4 regions of the Bacillus sp. FSL H8-0534 genome follow, and region 4 is predicted to be linked to each of the others. Evidence: riboswitches for the same ligand, from Rfam matches in the RefSeq annotation. Region 4 holds a riboswitch; each other region holds the start of a gene.
What was found. Region 4 has a riboswitch for S-adenosylmethionine ahead of MHH71_RS13790 (MetQ/NlpA family ABC transporter substrate-binding protein). Riboswitches for the same ligand answer to the same signal wherever they lie in the genome.
Positions count from the first base shown of each region.

Region 1: it holds a riboswitch for S-adenosylmethionine, as region 4 does, so the genes downstream of both, MHH71_RS00940 (MetQ/NlpA family ABC transporter substrate-binding protein) here and MHH71_RS13790 (MetQ/NlpA family ABC transporter substrate-binding protein) in region 4, are expected to answer to the same signal.
Region 2: it holds a riboswitch for S-adenosylmethionine, as region 4 does, so the genes downstream of both, MHH71_RS08390 (Na+/H+ antiporter NhaC family protein) here and MHH71_RS13790 (MetQ/NlpA family ABC transporter substrate-binding protein) in region 4, are expected to answer to the same signal.
Region 3: it holds a riboswitch for S-adenosylmethionine, as region 4 does, so the genes downstream of both, MHH71_RS00080 (hypothetical protein) here and MHH71_RS13790 (MetQ/NlpA family ABC transporter substrate-binding protein) in region 4, are expected to answer to the same signal.

Region 1 is NZ_JBBOUC010000001.1:156,870-161,235, forward strand. Features, by position in the region: gene MHH71_RS00930 (GNAT family N-acetyltransferase) at 1-80, shown strand, start outside; gene MHH71_RS00935 (YdcF family protein) at 410-1,039, shown strand; SAM riboswitch class I at 1,211-1,300, shown strand; gene MHH71_RS00940 (MetQ/NlpA family ABC transporter substrate-binding protein) at 1,360-2,178, shown strand; gene MHH71_RS00945 (acyl-CoA dehydrogenase family protein) at 2,192-3,352, shown strand; gene MHH71_RS00950 (methionine ABC transporter ATP-binding protein) at 3,359-4,120, shown strand; gene MHH71_RS00955 (methionine ABC transporter permease) at 4,110-4,366, shown strand, end outside.
Region 2 is NZ_JBBOUC010000001.1:1,593,488-1,597,853, reverse strand. Features, by position in the region: gene gltP (glutamate/aspartate:proton symporter GltP) at 1-237, shown strand, start outside; gene MHH71_RS08395 (DUF402 domain-containing protein) at 303-821, shown strand; SAM riboswitch class I at 972-1,076, shown strand; gene MHH71_RS08390 (Na+/H+ antiporter NhaC family protein) at 1,182-2,498, shown strand; gene MHH71_RS08385 (lmo0954 family membrane protein) at 2,699-3,055, shown strand; gene MHH71_RS08380 (PspA/IM30 family protein) at 3,100-3,762, shown strand; gene liaF (cell wall-active antibiotics response protein LiaF) at 3,871-4,366, shown strand, end outside.
Region 3 is NZ_JBBOUC010000001.1:14,046-18,411, reverse strand. Features, by position in the region: gene MHH71_RS00100 (serine hydrolase domain-containing protein) at 1-1,020, shown strand, start outside; partial or broken gene MHH71_RS00095 (TIGR00366 family protein) at 1,058-1,349, shown strand; gene MHH71_RS00090 (hypothetical protein) at 1,560-1,922, opposite strand; gene MHH71_RS00085 (NAD(P)H-dependent oxidoreductase) at 1,919-2,494, opposite strand; gene MHH71_RS00080 (hypothetical protein) at 2,778-3,038, opposite strand; SAM riboswitch class I at 3,141-3,239, opposite strand; gene MHH71_RS00075 (hypothetical protein) at 3,574-3,765, shown strand; gene MHH71_RS00070 (YwiC-like family protein) at 3,812-4,366, opposite strand, start outside.
Region 4 is NZ_JBBOUC010000001.1:2,685,523-2,689,888, forward strand. Features, by position in the region: gene MHH71_RS13770 (hypothetical protein) at 1-53, opposite strand, end outside; partial or broken gene MHH71_RS13775 (thioredoxin family protein) at 92-360, opposite strand; gene MHH71_RS13780 (methionine ABC transporter permease) at 508-1,176, opposite strand; gene MHH71_RS13785 (methionine ABC transporter ATP-binding protein) at 1,151-2,191, opposite strand; gene MHH71_RS13790 (MetQ/NlpA family ABC transporter substrate-binding protein) at 2,204-3,016, opposite strand; SAM riboswitch class I at 3,103-3,216, opposite strand; gene MHH71_RS13795 (hypothetical protein) at 3,452-3,769, shown strand; gene MHH71_RS13800 (ABC-F family ATP-binding cassette domain-containing protein) at 3,869-4,366, opposite strand, start outside.

The DNA.
Region 1 (4,366 bases), 2.5 Mb from region 4:
CTTCAAGTAGAGTGTTAGAAAAAGCCGGTTTTACATGTGTGCTTGAAGAACAACATATGAAATATTGGATTGTAAAGTGAAGTGGAAGAGGTATACGTCCCTAAGAGGGAAAAAATATACCTCTTTTTCTTACAAAATGATTACTTCTTTTATATACTTTTGTTTCATCATTCCCTTCTGTGAAAAAATTCGTTACAATGGAGTTGTATGAGAAATTTTGTACATAAATTAAATTCATAAAATATGCACCACAAAAAATAGTAAATTAAAAATCCTCTATTTGAATGAAAACCCTTTATAGCACGAATCAATTGTTGAGAAAAGTGCCTTCTTTCAAATGAACTCAAATATAATGATTTAAAATAGATTATTTTTTAGAAGTATGGATAATGCACGGGGGCCAGTACAAATGAAACAAAATAAGAAAAGTAAAAAAAGAAGAGTCTTGCAAGTGTTCTTGCTCATGGTTAGTTCTATCATTCTATTTGTAAGTTATGCAGCTTACGATATTTGGAGTTATCGCTTTAAAACGGATGAGGTGGATACAGATGCTGCTATTGTACTAGGAGCAGCTTCTTGGAACGGAAAACCATCTCCTGTATTTCGTGAAAGAATCAATCATGCGATTTCTTTGTATAAGAATGGAAGTATTAAAAAAATTATTTTTACAGGTGGTACTAAATTTGAAGCAGAGCAGGAAGAAGCACGTACTGCGAAAGCGTATGCATTAAAGCATAACGTAAAGGATGAAGATATATTAATTGAAACACAGTCGCGTTTTACAGAAGATAATTTAAAGAATGCGAAACAGGTTGGAATTGATAATGGCTTACATACGTATACGATTGTAAGTGATCCTCTTCATATGAAGCGAGCGATGAGAATAGCGAAGCATATTGGGATAGATGCATATGCATCACCAACGCCAACATCAGCATATAAAACATTAGATACGGAAATTCCATTTTTCTTTAAAGAATTATGTTCTTATATTGGATATGTTGCATCGTTACCTTTGCGTATATTGAAAGGTGATTAAAAAATAAAGAAAAGGATAGACAAAGGTAGAGTGGTTCTACGGAGTCTATCCTTTTTTTATGCAAATATGCTTTGGATTTTCTATAACTTTACAAATTATAGAAAAAACTTTCAATAAAAACCTTGTATTTTCATCGGAATAGTGACACACTAGAATGCATAATCAAATATAATCTTATCGAGAGAAGTGGAGGGAACGGCCCAATGAAGCTTCAGCAACCTATCTGTAATAAAAAAGGTGCTAATTCCGAGTAGATAAGAAGGAAAAGAGATGACAACCTTCTTAATATGTAAGGTTGTTTTTTAGTAGGAGGAGAAGGGATGAAACGTTTATTTTTTGCACTTGTAAGTATTGTATGTAGTTTATTTATCATTACGGGTTGCACGCAGACATCAGGGGGCGATCAAAAAGAAATTCGTTTAGGTTTTACACCTGGTCCGTACAGTGATCAAGTGAAAAAAGCGGTACAACCGTACTTAGAGAAAAAGGGATACAAAATTAAAATTGTTGAGTTTAATTCACCAAACGAAACAAATCCAGCATTAACGAATAAGGATATTGATGCAAATATATTTCAAAGTACTGCTTTTATGAAGTCTTACGCAAAAGAAAATAATGCGGAAATTTCAAGTATTATTCAAGTTCCATCAGCACCTCAAGGTGTATACTCTGAGAAACATAAATCATTAGATGATTTGAAAGATGGAATGAAGATTGGGGTACCAAATGATCCAGTTAATTTAGAACGGGCATTACGTATTTTAGAAGGGATTGGCTGGGTGAAATTAAAAGGAAATGTAAATATTTTAACAATTTCCGAAAAAGATATAACGTTTAAAAAGAAAGATTTCAAATTAGTACCACTTGAATCACCACAAATCCCAAGGGCAATGAAAGATTTAGATTACGGCATTATTAACGGAAATCTTGTCATTTCATCTGGACATAAGTTAAAAGAGGCACTGGAATTAGAAAAAACACCTTCACAACATAGAATTATTGTTACGGTTCGTGATGAAGATAAAGAAAAACAATTTGCGAAAGATTTAATTGAAGCATACCATTCACCAGAGTTCAAAAAGATGATTCAGTCTGAAGAACAATTTGAAGGGTTTGTGCTTCCTGACTACTTAAAGTAAAGGAGATCTTGACATGACATTATCATTTATAGAAACAGAAGAACAAGCTCTCGTATTGGAGAAGATAACAGAATTCATTCCGCAATTTGCAGGAAGGGAACATCAACTGAGCGAACTAGGCTCTTTTCCTTTTGAAAATATTAAAGACTTACAAAGTATTGGTTATACAAAGTTAACTCTTCCGAAGGATTTTGGTGGGAAGGCAATTTCATTATATGATTTTGTTTTATTTCAAGAGAAGATTGCAGAGGGAGATGGAGCAACAGCTTTGTCTATTGGATGGCATGTTGGAATTGTGAAGGAACTTGCGGAAAATCGCTCATGGAAACCTGAGATGTTTTCTTGGTTTTGTGAAGAAGTAAAAAAAGGCGCCCTTTTTAACAGGGCGGCAACTGAACCGAAGACAGGGAGTCCTACTCGGGGAGGAAAACCAGAAACATTAGCTGTACAAAAAGGCGATAAGTGGATTATAAACGGAAGAAAAACGTTCACAACGATGGCGCCAGTACTTGATTATTTCATCATATCTGCAAGCATTGAAGGGCGAGATGAGATAGGAGAATTTGTGATTCCAAGACACGAAAAGGGTGTGTTGATTGAAGAGACATGGGATAGTGTTGCGATGCGTGGAACGGCTAGCCATGATCTTGTATTACAGAATGTTGAAATCCCGCATAAATTTTTTACAGATGTAAAAGGTTCACAGGCGAAACCGAAAGGAATTGGATGGTTACTTCATATACCAGCATGTTATTTAGGGATTGCGCAGGCTGCAAGAAATTATGCGATTGATTTTGCGAAAGCATATCAACCGAATAGTTTAAATCACCCAATTAGTTTGCTTCCAAACGTTAGAAGATTAGTAGGCGAATTAGAGCTGGAACTCTTGCAAGCTCGTACTTTTTTATACCAAGTTGCGAAAAAATATGATGAGGTGGAAAATAAACAATCTTTACAAGCGGAATTAGCAGCAGCGAAATATATTGCGACGAATGCGGCGATATCAATTGTTGATAAGGCAATGAGAATTGTAGGGGCAAAAAGCTTATCTGAAAAGAATCCACTGCACCGCTATTATTTAAATGTTCGCGCGGGTTTACACAATCCACCGATGGATGATGTAACACTCTCATTACTAGCAGATGATGCGTTTAAATCAATTGAAAAGGAGTGAGTGAAAATGATAACGTTACGCGATATCAATAAAACGTTTCAGACGAAAGAAGGTTTATTTCACGGTGTAAAATCAGTCTCTTTGCAAATTGAGGAACATGATATATATGGAATTGCTGGATTAAGTGGTGCTGGAAAGTCTACATTATTACGTACAATGAATTTATTGGAAAAACCAGATTCAGGTGCAGTTATTGTAAATGGAAAAGATTTAACAAAGTTATCCAAGAAAGATTTACGAACAGCAAGACAGTCAATTGGTATGATTTTTCAGCATTTTCATCTTCTTCATAATAAAAACGTATCGGATAATATTGCTTTACCATTAGAATTGAAATCAGTTTCAAAAGAAGAGAGAGAAAAACGTGTAAGAGAGTGTTTGGAGATTGTTGGCTTAAGTGATAAAGCGCATCATTTTCCTTCTCAACTAAGTGGTGGACAAAAACAGCGTGTTGCGATTGCTCGTGCATTAGCAAATGATCCCAAGGTATTGCTTTGTGATGAACCGACATCGGCACTCGATCCGAAAACGACACGATCTATTTTGCAATTTTTACAAAAGATAAATAAAGAGTTAGGAGTTACAATCGTAATTGTAACGCATGAAATGAATGTAATTAAACAAATTTGTAATAAAGTAGCGGTGATGGAAGAAGGAGAAGTTGTTGAATCTTTCCACTTACGTGACCAACATCTAAAACCAACAACAGAAATTGCAAAACTTCTATTAGGTGTAGAACAAGAGAGGGGCATTGCACATGTTCAATAATGTTATCCCACTGCTTCCAGAGATTTGGACATCACTTTTACAAACATTATTAATGGTTGGACTTTCAGTTGGAGCAGCAATTATTTTAGGTGTTCCTTTAGGTGTAATTTTATATTTTACAAGTAAAGGACAAATTTTGGAACAAAATATTGTCCATCGTATTTTAAACGGCATTGTAAATATTATTCGCTCATTTCCATTTATCATTTTACTAGTGGCTCTTGTGCCACTTACAAGAATTTTATT
Region 2 (4,366 bases), 1.1 Mb from region 4:
GGTGTACCAGGAGTATCATTCGTTGTACTATTAGCGACACTTGGTACAGTAGGTATTCCAGCAGAAGGTTTAGCATTTATCGCAGGTATTGACCGTATTTTAGATATGGCTCGTACAGCAGTTAACGTTGTAGGTAACTCTTTAGCAGCTGTTGTTATGTCTAAGTGGGAAGGTCAATATGACGATGCAAAAGGACAAGCCTATTTAAAAGAGATTTCAGAGAAACAAGCAGCGTAATAATTGTCGTAAAAGCCCTCACATAAGATGTGGGGGCTTTTTTGCATAGTAAAGGAGAGAGAATAATGAAACGGAAATACGGAGATGGTTCGTCCTGGGAACGGCTAATAGAGAAAACATATGAAGTGAAGATCATAGAGCAAGGAATGTTAGGGATACTGCATACGCCCAAAGTGACAGAGCCTAGTTACAAGCAATATAATAATCAAGAACTTTGCATTGTAAATGATGGATACACATGGGTGCAGTATTTTATAAATGATAAGAACTTTGCGATTACAGCTATGCTCGATGAAAAGAAGAACTTAGTGCAGTATTATATTGATGTGGCAAAAAAATTTAGAATAGATGGGCGAGGTATGCCCTATTTCGACGATTTATATTTGGATGTAGTGTTATTACCTAACGGTGAGGTATATTTACTGGATGAAGATGAATTAGAAGAAGCGTATATAGCTGGAGATATTTCTGAAGAAGAACATAATGTAGCGTGGGATACGGCCAAATGGCTTATGGAGGAAATTGAAAAAGAAAAGCTTCCTTGGATTGCAATTTTAGAAAAAGAAATTCAAAAATTAAAATGACTATTTTCCTTTCTTTATGCTGATTTATTCGTGTTTTTGTATAAATATCAAAAAAATACCAACTGTTTTTATACAAATAATAATTGACTTTTGATTTGTAAGCGAGTAAAGTTAGGAAAGAAATTATTATTAAAAATAAAATATGAAACCTTCTTATAAAGAGAGGCGGAGGGACTGGCCCTACGATGCCTCGGCAGCGGACTCACGATGGAGTGCTGTGCCAAATCCAGCAAGCATGTGCTTGAAAGATGAGGAGAGTGTTTCTTATAGAATTATAAGACCTCTTCTTTTCGGAAGAGGTCTTTTGTTATTGAATAGAAAAGGTTTAGAAATAGTTTAGAAATAGGGAGAGATGTTATTTTGAAACAAACGAGAGGGAATGGTTTGGCGTTATTACCGCTTGGAATATTTTTGGGGCTATTTATTGGTTCTGGCATTATTACAGGTGATTTCTATAAATTGCCGATACTTGTTGCGATTTTAATAGCTGTAGGAACAGCGTTAGTGATGAATCGTAAGGAAAGCTTTACAGTGAAAGTTGAACGGTTTGCCAAAGGGGCTGGTAATCCGGATATTATGATTATGGTGTTGATTTTTGTACTTGCTGGTGCGTTTTCTGAAACAGCAAAAGGAATGGGTGGAGTTGACTCTACAGTTAATTTAGCACTGTCTATTTTACCGCAAGGGTTTATCGTTGCTGGGATTTTTGTTATAGGGGCCTTTATTTCACTAGCGATGGGAACTTCGATGGGAACTATTGCAGCGTTAGCACCAATTGCTGTAGGGATTAGCCAGCAAACAGATATTTCTATTGCGTTAACGATGGCAACAGTTGTCGGTGGGGCAATGTTTGGTGACAATCTATCATTTATTTCTGACACGACAATTGCAGCTGTTCGTTCGCAAGGAACAGAAATGAAAGATAAGTTTAAAACGAACTTTTTAATTGTACTGCCAGCTGCAATTATAACGATTGTACTATTAGTAGTTATTACATTAGGGAATCATACAGAAATTAAAGCTCATATGTTTGATTGGGTGAAAATTTTACCATACGCAGGTGTACTTGTTACAGCGTTGCTTGGATGGAATGTGCTCATCGTATTAACAGGTGGAACTGTATTATCTGGCATTATCGGCCTAATAGATGGAAGTTATACATTAGCGAGTTTCTTTAAAAGTGTAACGACTGGCATTGGCGGTATGATGGAGTTAGTATTACTAGCAATTTTAATCGGTGGAATGGTTGAACTCATTCAATATAATGGTGGTATTCAATATTTAATGGATATATTAACACGTAATATTCGTTCGAAAAAAGGCGCGGAGTTTGGAATCGCCGGTTTAGTGAGTATGACGAATATGTGTACAGCGAATAACACAATTTCTATTATTTTCACAGGACCGCTTGCAAAAAATATTGCCGATCAATATGAAATTGATCCACGAAAATCAGCGAGTGTGTTAGATCTTTTCTCTTGCTGCATACAAGGATTAATTCCGTACGGTGCACAAATGTTAACAGCAGCAGGATTTGCCGCATTATCTCCAATTGAACTGTTACCATATGCGTTTTATCCAATTTTAGTTGGAGTATGTGGTATAGTCTCCATTTTAATTGGTTTTCCGCGGTTTTCGAAGGTAGCGGAAAAAAAAGAATATCATAAAACAGCGTAAAGAAGAGGATGTCTTATATAAGGCATCCTCTTTTCTTTATGAAGCGTATATACGCTTTGTTTAACTTTATATGCATATTAATGTAGGGCTGACCCGGAATAGGTCTTAAGTCTGATTCGAAAACGGTTCTTAAGCTCGTTATGGAAAGTCAAAAAAATAGTTAAGATAAGAGTATCAAATCGAAGGGAGGCAAGCACAAGATGAAACAATTTTTAGCGTTTATCGCGGCCGGTATTTTGGCTTTGATTGCTCTTGGTAGTCTTGCTGGTATTGTAGGATTCGCAATTGGAGCAGGGATTGTGTACTGGAGCTATAAATCATTTGTGCGAGCACAATCATTTTTTGGAAAGTTAGTTTGGGGTATTGGCGGTTTAATCGGCTTGTCAATTGCCCTTTCCCATTCCCCAGCATTAATCGGTATCGTAGCATTAGTAGTTCTATACTATGGATACCGTGAGTGGAAAAAAGAAAAAGATGTAGTAGTTGATTCTGCTTCAGAAGGCTCTAAACGATATAGCAACTTTGAAGATGAGTGGAACAAGTTAATGAAAAACTAATATAAAACAATTTAAATCATAAAGTAGAAGAGAGGAAGATTATAATGAAACAATCTTTATTCGGACGTGTACGCGATGCAATTTTAGCAGATTTTCATAATGTTTTAGATGAGAAAGAAAGAAAAAATCCAATCGCTATGTTAAATCAATATTTACGCGATAGCGAGCGTGAAGTAACAAAAATTGAAAAATTAATTCAGCGTCATAAAACACTAAAATCTAATTTTGCTCGTGAACTTGAGCAGGCTCGTTATTTCGTAAATAAGCGATCAAAACAGGCGATAATTGCACAAGAAGCAGGGGAAATGCAATTGCATGAACGTGCATTAGAAGAAGTAGCATATTATGAAGGGCAAGTAGCTCGACTAGAAGAAATGTATGCAGGTGTAGTGGAGCAAATCGATGAGTTAGAACGACGTCTTTCTGAAATGAAAAATAAACTAAAAGAAATGAATGCAAAGCGTATGGAATTAATGGCACGTGAAAACATGGCTCATGCGAACCGTCGCATGAATACAGCTCTTCATAAAATGGATGAGAACAACCCATTCTTACGATTTGAAGAAATTGAAGATCACATTCGTGATTTAGAACTTCGCATGAATGAAGATCATGAGCGTGATACATTTGATATGAAAATTGCAAAGCTTGAGCGTGAAATGAAAGAAAAGGATGAAGTATCCTTAACAAAAGAAGTAACAAAATAATTGTAGTACATTATAAAACGAGCTTATGATATAGTGATAGAAGAAAAGGTGTTGGAAAGCAATACCTTTTTCTTCTATTTATATGTGACAAGAAGGAGGGGAGCTGAAATGAAGAAACAATTTTCAAAATCACAACTAGTGGGGATGCTCCTCATCATATTTGGATTTGGTCTTTTTCTTGATATGATTCTCGGACATTTTGAACCGGGTGCTCTTATTTTTGCATTTATTATGATTATGTTCGGAAGACATTATCGGAAAAAGAATCGCTATGTGAGAGGTAATGTGTTTTTATTTGTCGGAGGACTTATTTTTTTATTCTTCCTGTTTTCATCAGCAGCCTTCGTACTTGTTGTAGTTACTTGCTTAGCTTTCATCGGTTATCAGCTTATACAAGGACAGCAGAAGCCAAAAACTGTACAGGTAGAAATTAAGGAAAAAGGATATATAGATGAAGAAAAACAAATCTATCGTACAGAACCATATCTTAAAAATATGATGGTAGGTAACGTAAGAATGATGGATCATATTTATGAATTAGAGGATATTAATGTCCAGTACGGAGTCGGTGATGTTGAAATTGACTTGACGACGGCGATGATTC
Region 3 (4,366 bases), 2.7 Mb from region 4:
AACTTAGATGATTTTTCTGTTAAAAAGGAAAATGGAGGCAATATTCCTTTAAAAAAACTATTAGATGAGAATAAAACAGATGCATTTGTCATTGTACATAACGAAAAACTTGTTTACGAGCATTATTTCAATGGATATAAACAAAATGGGCCGCATGGAATGGCCTCTTTAGCAAAAGTATTTACTGGTGCACTTGTACAATCATTAACCGAAGAAGGACTCATCAATGTACACAAGACCGCTGAAACATATGTCAAAGAATTACGAAATACACCTTTCGGGAAAGCAACAATTCAACAATTAATGGACATGCAGGTTTCTGCTGAATACCCGACACATGGGTATATACAACCGGGATTAGAAAATCAAGATGCACAGTTATATTTAGCTAGTAATATTCTTCCTCGTGCTAAAAACTATGATGGCCCAATGAAAATTTATGATATGTTACGAGAAGCAAAAGAAACAGCATCACCTGGAACTGCATTTTCATATAATAACGGCTCATCTGAAACACTCGGCTGGATTATACGGACAGTGACCGGCAAATCATTAGCCGAAAATGTAAGTGAACGAATTTGGTCCAAAATAGGTATGGAAGAAAATGCGTATTATATTACGGATGAAACAGGAGTTGAACAGGCAAGCGCCGGTTTAAATGCCACTGCAAGAGATATGGCCAGATTTGGGCAATTGATTTTACATAACGGTCGCTATCATGACGTGCAAGTTCTCCCTTCCTCTATTTCGGAAAGTGTAAAGAGCGTACAAGAAGGCGAATTAGCAATCGGGCCAGGTGCACCTATTTCTTATCATAATCAATGGTGGATTCCTCATAACGAACAGGGCGCTTTTGAAGTGTTAGGAAGTTACGGACAATGCCTCTATATCGATCCAAATGCAAATATGGTGATTGTACACTTTTCATCAAATGCTAGTCCGAGCAGTGATGTCCATTCTACTTACTCCAATATGTATATACAAATTGCAAAACACTTAGAAAAGCTTTCACAGGAGTGAAAGCTTTTCTTTATTTATGATTCATCAAAACATTCAATTATTCACATTTTTAAGCTCGAGAATTGTAAATGTTTTTGTTCCATCTAGAGGCGGACAATGAGTCGTTCAAGCCCCTAAAATGATCCCAGCTGGCACGGAACTTGGTGTACCTACCGCGAAAACTGTGATGGCAATCGCTTGGGGCGATGCTTGGACGAACTTAATACAGCCTTTCTGGGCATTACCTGTATTAGCCATTGTTGGTTTAGGTGCGCGATATGATAGGGTTTTGTGTTGTTAATTTACTATATGCAGGGGTAATCATCAGTTTATGCTTTCTTTTTATTTAAATCAAAATGATACTAAATAAAACAATTACGAAACAACTAAAAAAATTTCCTATATATCGTTTGCCAGAAGGGGAGTGTTCTTAGAAGAAAAATGAAATAACTTTATTATTTCTACACAATCTCAATAAAAACGAAAAAGTAACCCTTTCCCCTCGCTGATTTGAAAACGATATGACTTAGTTTTATACTAGCTTTTTTACATAATAACTATTATTGTGATTGTTCATTTTCAATACATATAATCACATTTCCCCATTCCCTAGTAGTGAAATTTAAACTCCCGTACCCAAATAATTCTGTACATACATTTTCTATACTCGAAGGGTTTGCTCGTAAAAGATCCCACCGTAATGCTTTGGGTAAGTCATACATCTTATACTCCTTACTTTCTTTAATAACCCCATCGACTTCCCGTTCACAAATTCCCCTTACTAAATAATCAACTCTTAGTTCTTGATACACTTTTTGAAACATCTCGCTATGGTGTTTCAATTGAAGCAAACAAGCAATATATGTACGGAACAATTCATCAGTACGATTACAGCATCTCATTATGTTTTCTATTTCACTCATAATTTTTTAGCCTTTTCTTGCATTTCTAGCAGCCACTTTTCCCGTTTTATCGCTTTACTTGTTTTTACAGATTGAAAGACTGAACGTTTTATTTGGCGTATACCACAAAATCGTAAAATCCCCTTTTTCATAATCACCCAATCAGCAGAGCGATATAAGAGTGCCACGTACCATAACGGCGAATCTAAAGTATTAATAACCCATGCTTTTTTTCCTATGAGTAATCCTTTTGGTAACGCCCCTTCATATTTATAAGAAAATCCTGTAACAAAAACGCGATCAATAAACCCTTTCAAAATAGCTGGCATTCCCCACCACCATATTAGATAAATAAAAATAAAAAAATCTGTCTCTTTGATCAATCTTCTGTATTTTTCTGTCTCTTCTTCATATGCTAAATCACGTCTTCTCTTATCTTCATTAAAAATAAGTACTGGGTTAAATTGTTCTTTATATAGGTCAAGCAATGTAACAAAATGATTTGTTTTTTGCAGTCCTTTTTGTACATGTTCTAATATAGCTGCATTGAAACTAGATGGATTGGGATGTGCATATATGATTAGTACATTCATCTCCAAACAACACCTTTCCTTAAATTCCCTTTTGACTCCGCCTGGTTTGCATGATATTCTAATACATGTCAAGTAGCAAGCCTACATGACACAACAACTGACACCTACTCGGCGAAGGTGTCTCTTTTCGTTTTTAGCCGAATGAAATGCCTCTTTCAGGGCATATTCAACTTTTGACACTACACACTCAACACCATTCCCTTGTATCAGGCTGCTTCTGCAGTCTTTTACTCTACATACTCCTTTTAATTTTCAGATAAATTATAGCATGAAAAAAGAGAGCCTAGCTCCCTTTTCGCGCCTTATAATATACCCCTTTTTCAGCATAGAGGTATTCTTCATCAGCTAAAGTAATTTTCCCATCCAGTTTCAATTCGTCTAATAACCTTGATAAATAAAATTGGTGTAACATTTTTTTCGTGAATTTTCCTTCATGATGCGAAACGATATGTTCTTGAATATCTAATAGTGATATTGGTTTATCTTGCTCCATCATATATTCATATACTGCATTACGCAGCTTTACGTATTTTTCAAGTGTCACAGTACAATTGCAACCCCTTTCTTCTTATTCTGTTGTTTTTAGAATCGGTTTTTTTGCAACAAAAAAACCTCTTCGATAAGAAGAAGTTACGTATATATCTTCGTCTTATCTCCCAGAACAAATATGTTCTGCTGGAATTAGCACCTGCATCGCGGTTGCTGGGTTTCATCGGGCCAGTCCCTCCACCTCTCTGGATAAGAAAATATTCACTTTATAGCCTACTATAGCCATTTTCATTTCAATTGTCAAATCATATAAAGTGAAACTTTAATCAATTGAACCATTACTATCTGTAATAGCAGGGATAAAACATTTAAAACAAGTTATATTTTCTTTTCTAACGTTCATACTAGAAGTGTATGCAATAGAGTGGAACTTTAATCAGTGGGGGTTTTCTACATCCCCCACTGATTATTAGCCCGACCAATCGAGCTTTTACGGGCAGTTTAACTCCCACCTAACTTCTTTTCTTTCACCGAATTTTGAGGTAGGAGTATTACTGCCCACAAATAGCGGGATAAAGGAGTAATATATAATGAGCAAAAACGCACGTGGATATGTTCAAGATTCTTATCATTCTTTACATGAAGCAAAACAATCTTTAGAAAACGCATTACAAACAGTCGAAAAAAGTGATAATCGAGAACGTATAGAACAATCCTTACAGGCTGTGGAGCACGCCTTACAAAAATGTGATCATGCGGTTCATATTTTGGAACAAGAATAAATACATCCCATCTATTTACTAGATGGGATGTAACTCAAATGGCATACTAAAACAGTATTGCCGTGACAATTAAAAAATATACAGAATTAACGATTTCTAAAACCCCTACTTTTAAAATAGATATTTTCTTACCATATAATATAATTGCTCGAACTAGACTAGGTATAAAAACTAGAGAAAGCCATGGGTTTACTACAAACAATGCAACAGTTAAGAAAATGTGATATCCCCATGATACATAACGATATGTCGGGTTATTCTTTTCACGTATCATAGTTTTCACATAAAATGTACTACCTAAAAAGTATAAAAAAGAAGTTGCTGCAATCCAACATGCTGTTTCATCAATTGTTTTCATTGAAAAATAATAACTAATCAAACCGCCCGTGCAGAAAACAAGTATTGCACAAATATCATTTACTAAAGCTCGTTCCCTTTTTTGACGAGCAAAATATATATTCACAAAAAAGAGCGGAATCATAACAGCTGCGAGGAAAAGAATTCTCCACTCGTATAGTAAAGATAGTATACCGAAGACACATGCAATAATAAAATAAATAATTGCTGAATGTAAAAATGCTTTCTTTCGCGGTTGCTTCAT
Region 4 (4,366 bases):
ACAATCATTCCAATTAAAACTAAAAACAATAATACCGCTATTACAAATCCCATATGAAATCCCCCTTTCATTTTCCGAACATTTGTAATCTTCATTCTATATCCCCTAAGGAAATAAATCGTGACTCACAAAGTATTTCTTTTCCTTGATGAAATAATAAAACTGTTGGTGCTGTAAATACTAAATACTTCGCTGAAATTTCTTTCATATCCTCCAACGAAACGACAATATTTTCCACATTTTTATAATGCTTTAACAAACGATTTACCTTCTCTAACATCACATCACGCCACAATTTCCGGTTTTTATGAATAAAAGTAATCATCCTTGTTCTTCAATATATGCTATTAATTCTTCTATTACATATTTTTACTATTATTTTACACGAAAAATTCAAATGATACCACGATATGGTATCTAAAAAAATTAGGTCTCAATTTTATTTATACCTATATTCCAAAAAATAAAAAAGTGCGGTACCTCTTATATTAGAGCTACCGCACTTTTTCAATCTTTCTTTAATTTTCTCGCAATCCCGTTCCCTAGAGATTGTAATCCTTGAACAAGAATAATTAGGATAAAGACTGTTGCATACATCACTTCTGGCTCATAACGCAAATGACCGAATCGATATGCTAAATCTCCAAGACCACCTGCTCCTACAAGTCCAGCCATCGCAGTTGCACCGATTAATCCAATCGTTGCGATGGTCAAGCCGAGCACAAGCGATGGACGCGCTTCTCTAACCATAACGTGCCAAATAATTTTTATAGTAGAAACTCCCATTGCTTGATACGCCTCAATTACACCACGATCCACTTCTAGTAAAGCTGTTTCCATTAAACGTGCAATATAAGGAGCTGTAAATACAACAAGCGGTACAATCACACCTTTCACACCAATTGAAGTTCCCATAAGCAGTTTTGTAAACGGTAGAATGAAGAATAATAGAATAATAAATGGAATAGAACGAATGACATTAATAATTGTATTAAAAATAGGGTATACGATTTTATTCTCTAGTTGACCACCAGGCCTTGTTAAAACAAGTGTTACTCCTAGTGGCAATGCAATAATAATTGATATAAGTAGTGAAATTGATGTCATTTGAAACGTTTGAATCGTTGCTTCCCATATCACGTTACTCCATTCATCCAAAAAGGACTTGTTTCCCATACTCTTTCCTACCTCCTTCTACGATGATTCCTTGTTCCTGTAAAAATACTAAAGCTCTATGTACCTCGTTTTCTTCACCTTGCATATGAACAACGAGTTTACCGTACGCTTCATGCTTTAATTGTGTAATATTACCAGATAAAATATTGGGATACACTTGGAATCGTTTTGTAGCAACAGCCAATGCTGGTTCTCCTGAAGAGTTCCCTATAAACGAAAGTGTTACAATCTCCCCAGTGTTTTTTAGCTCTTTCTGTACTTCTTCCGGAATTTTAGCTGCAAAAGCGCTGTTTACAAATTTTTTCGTGGTTACATGTTGCGGATTTGTAAAAATATCCTTTACTGTGCCACTCTCAACCACAGCCCCATTCTCCATTACAGCAACTCGATCACATATACGCTGAATTACATTCATTTCGTGTGTAATTAGCAAAATCGTAATACCTATTTTCTCATTGATCTCTAGTAGCAAATCTAAAATAGAATCTGTTGTTTCTGGGTCTAATGCACTTGTCGCTTCATCACTTAGCAAAATTTCTGGTTCATAGGATAGTGCACGCGCAATCGCAACACGCTGTTTTTGACCACCAGAAAGCTCACTTGGATATGCATCTTTTCTATCAAAAAGGTCAACAATACTTAAATATTTTTCTACTCTTTTTTCAATTTCAGTTTTTGGAATCCCAGCTAGACGTAAAGGTAATGCAATATTTTCATAAACATTGACTGTTTTTAATAAGTTAAATCCTTGAAAAATCATCCCGATTTTTTGTCTCGCTTGCGCTAACTCTTTTGTAGATAAAGTTGTTAAATCTTTTTCATTTACAATTATATTTCCTGTTGTTGGTTTTTCTAATAAATTTACACAACGGATTAATGTACTTTTACCAGCGCCACTATATCCGATGATTCCAAATACTTCTCCTTTCTCTACTTTAAGAGAAATTGGTTTAAGAGCTTCAACCTTACCTTTTTTTGTTGTAAATACTTTGGATACATTTTTCAGTTCAATCATTATAGTCAGCTCCTACCAAGATGGCAAAACAGAACCATCGAATTTTTTCTCAATAAACTCTTTAACTTCTTTAGATTGATACGCTTTCTTTAATTTTTTTACAGCTGCATCATCCTTATTTCCCGTACGAACAACCACCCAGTTTACATATGGTGAATCTTTTCCTTCACGGAAAATAGAATCTTTAGCTGGATTTAGTTTTGCACCTAATGCAAAATTCGTATTAATCGCCGCTGCTTTCACTTCATCTAGCTGCGTTGGTAATTGTGACGCCTCTAATTCAACAATTTTCAAATTCTTCGGATTCTCAATCACATCTTTTACAGTTGCTTTCTCGGTTGCTTTTGGATCAACCTTTAAAACACCTGCTTTTTCAAATAATTTTAATGCCCGAAGTTCATTCGTTGGATCATTGGGTAAAGCAATTGCATCTCCATCTTTTAACTCTTTTACATCTTTCAGTTTTTTAGAATATACTCCCATTGGGAACGTTACCGTTGAAAATACTTCTGTCAATTTCATATTGCGTTCTGCTTTAAATACATCTAAATAGGATTTCGTTTGATAGCTATTCACATCAATGTCTTTTTCGTCTAACGATACATTTGGTGCTACATAATCATTAAATACCTTTAAATCAACTTGTAGACCATCTTTTGCCGCCACTTCTTTTACTTTTTCAAAAATCTGCTCATGTGGTCCACCTGTTACACCAACTGTAATCTTTTTCTCATCTAGCGCTTTTGCTTCCTTCCCCGAATCAGCACTACATGCGCCTAATAACAATACTGTTCCACTTACAATACTTAACAACAACTTTTTCATATACAATTCCCCCTTATATATATCTGTTCTTAAACAAAAAACACCTCTCAAATAAGAGAGGTGTCGAATAGACAAAATAGGCTCCTCTCTTATCTTCCAAAACGAAAATCGTTTTGCAGGAATTAGCACCTTAGCTTATAATTCATAAGCTCGGTTGCCGGGCATCATAGGGCCAGTCCCTCCGCCTCTCTGGATAAGAGTATTTGTATTAAATTTTTCAAAAACTATGGTACTAATAGTAAATCTCACAAAAAATTTTGTCAATAGGATTTTTCTGAATATAATTTATTTACGAATAATTGATTTCTTTCTTCTAATTATCTATTTGGTAGTCTCTAGACGTAATGGGCAATAGCTATGTACAAAGTATCCCTATCGTTAATATACTAGAACAGCAAATACTTTATATAAACAAACGAAAAGAGGTTATACTGTATGCAAGATAAACATGCTATACAAACCCTACTATTATCTCAGATAGAAAAACTCTCTCAATCCTTTCATTACGATTTTTTATATGAAGAGGCACAACAAGGAACACTATGCCAAATACTTTTACGAGATGATAACGGCTCCATCGTAGCAACGCCACTTAGTTTTCATATGTTGATAAACGAAGTTGCTGGTAAAGGAGAACTTATTTTTTATAACGAACATGGTGAATTTCATCGACAAAAATTTGATATTTATACGGAAGAAAGTATTGTTAAATTACTATTATTCATTCAAGAACGACTACAAGTAAATCAATAAATAATATGAAAGCAGCTACGTAACATGTAGCTGCTTTCATATTATTTATACTAAAATATTTTATGCCTTGCCCATTACACTCCTAAATAAACGGCTCTCTTATTTTTTAGTAACGTTCATTTCCTCCAGATTCCAAACTCTCGTCACCCAAGATTCATAAAAAGAAGGTTCATGAGAAACGAGTAAAATTGTCCCTTGATAGTGTTCTAAAGCTTCTCTCAATGCCTCTTTCGCCTGTACATCTAAATGATTCGTCGGCTCATCTAGAATTAAAACATTACTCCGCATTAACATAAGTTCACATAAACGTACCTTCGTTTGTTCTCCACCACTTAAAGAGCATAGAGATTGCCGAATGTGATCGGCCTTCAAACCACATCTTGCTAGGGATTGCCGAATTTCTTTTTGCGTCATATCCGGACGCCCTGACCATACTTGCTCAAGTGGTGTAACTTCTACCCTAAATTCTTCTTGAGCAAAATATGCAGGTTGTACCCGCTCTCCAATATGAACTCTCCCGCTTAATGGTTCTAATTGTCCTAACAACGTTTTTAGCATTGTTGTTTTTCCAATTCCATTATGACCAACAATTGCAAT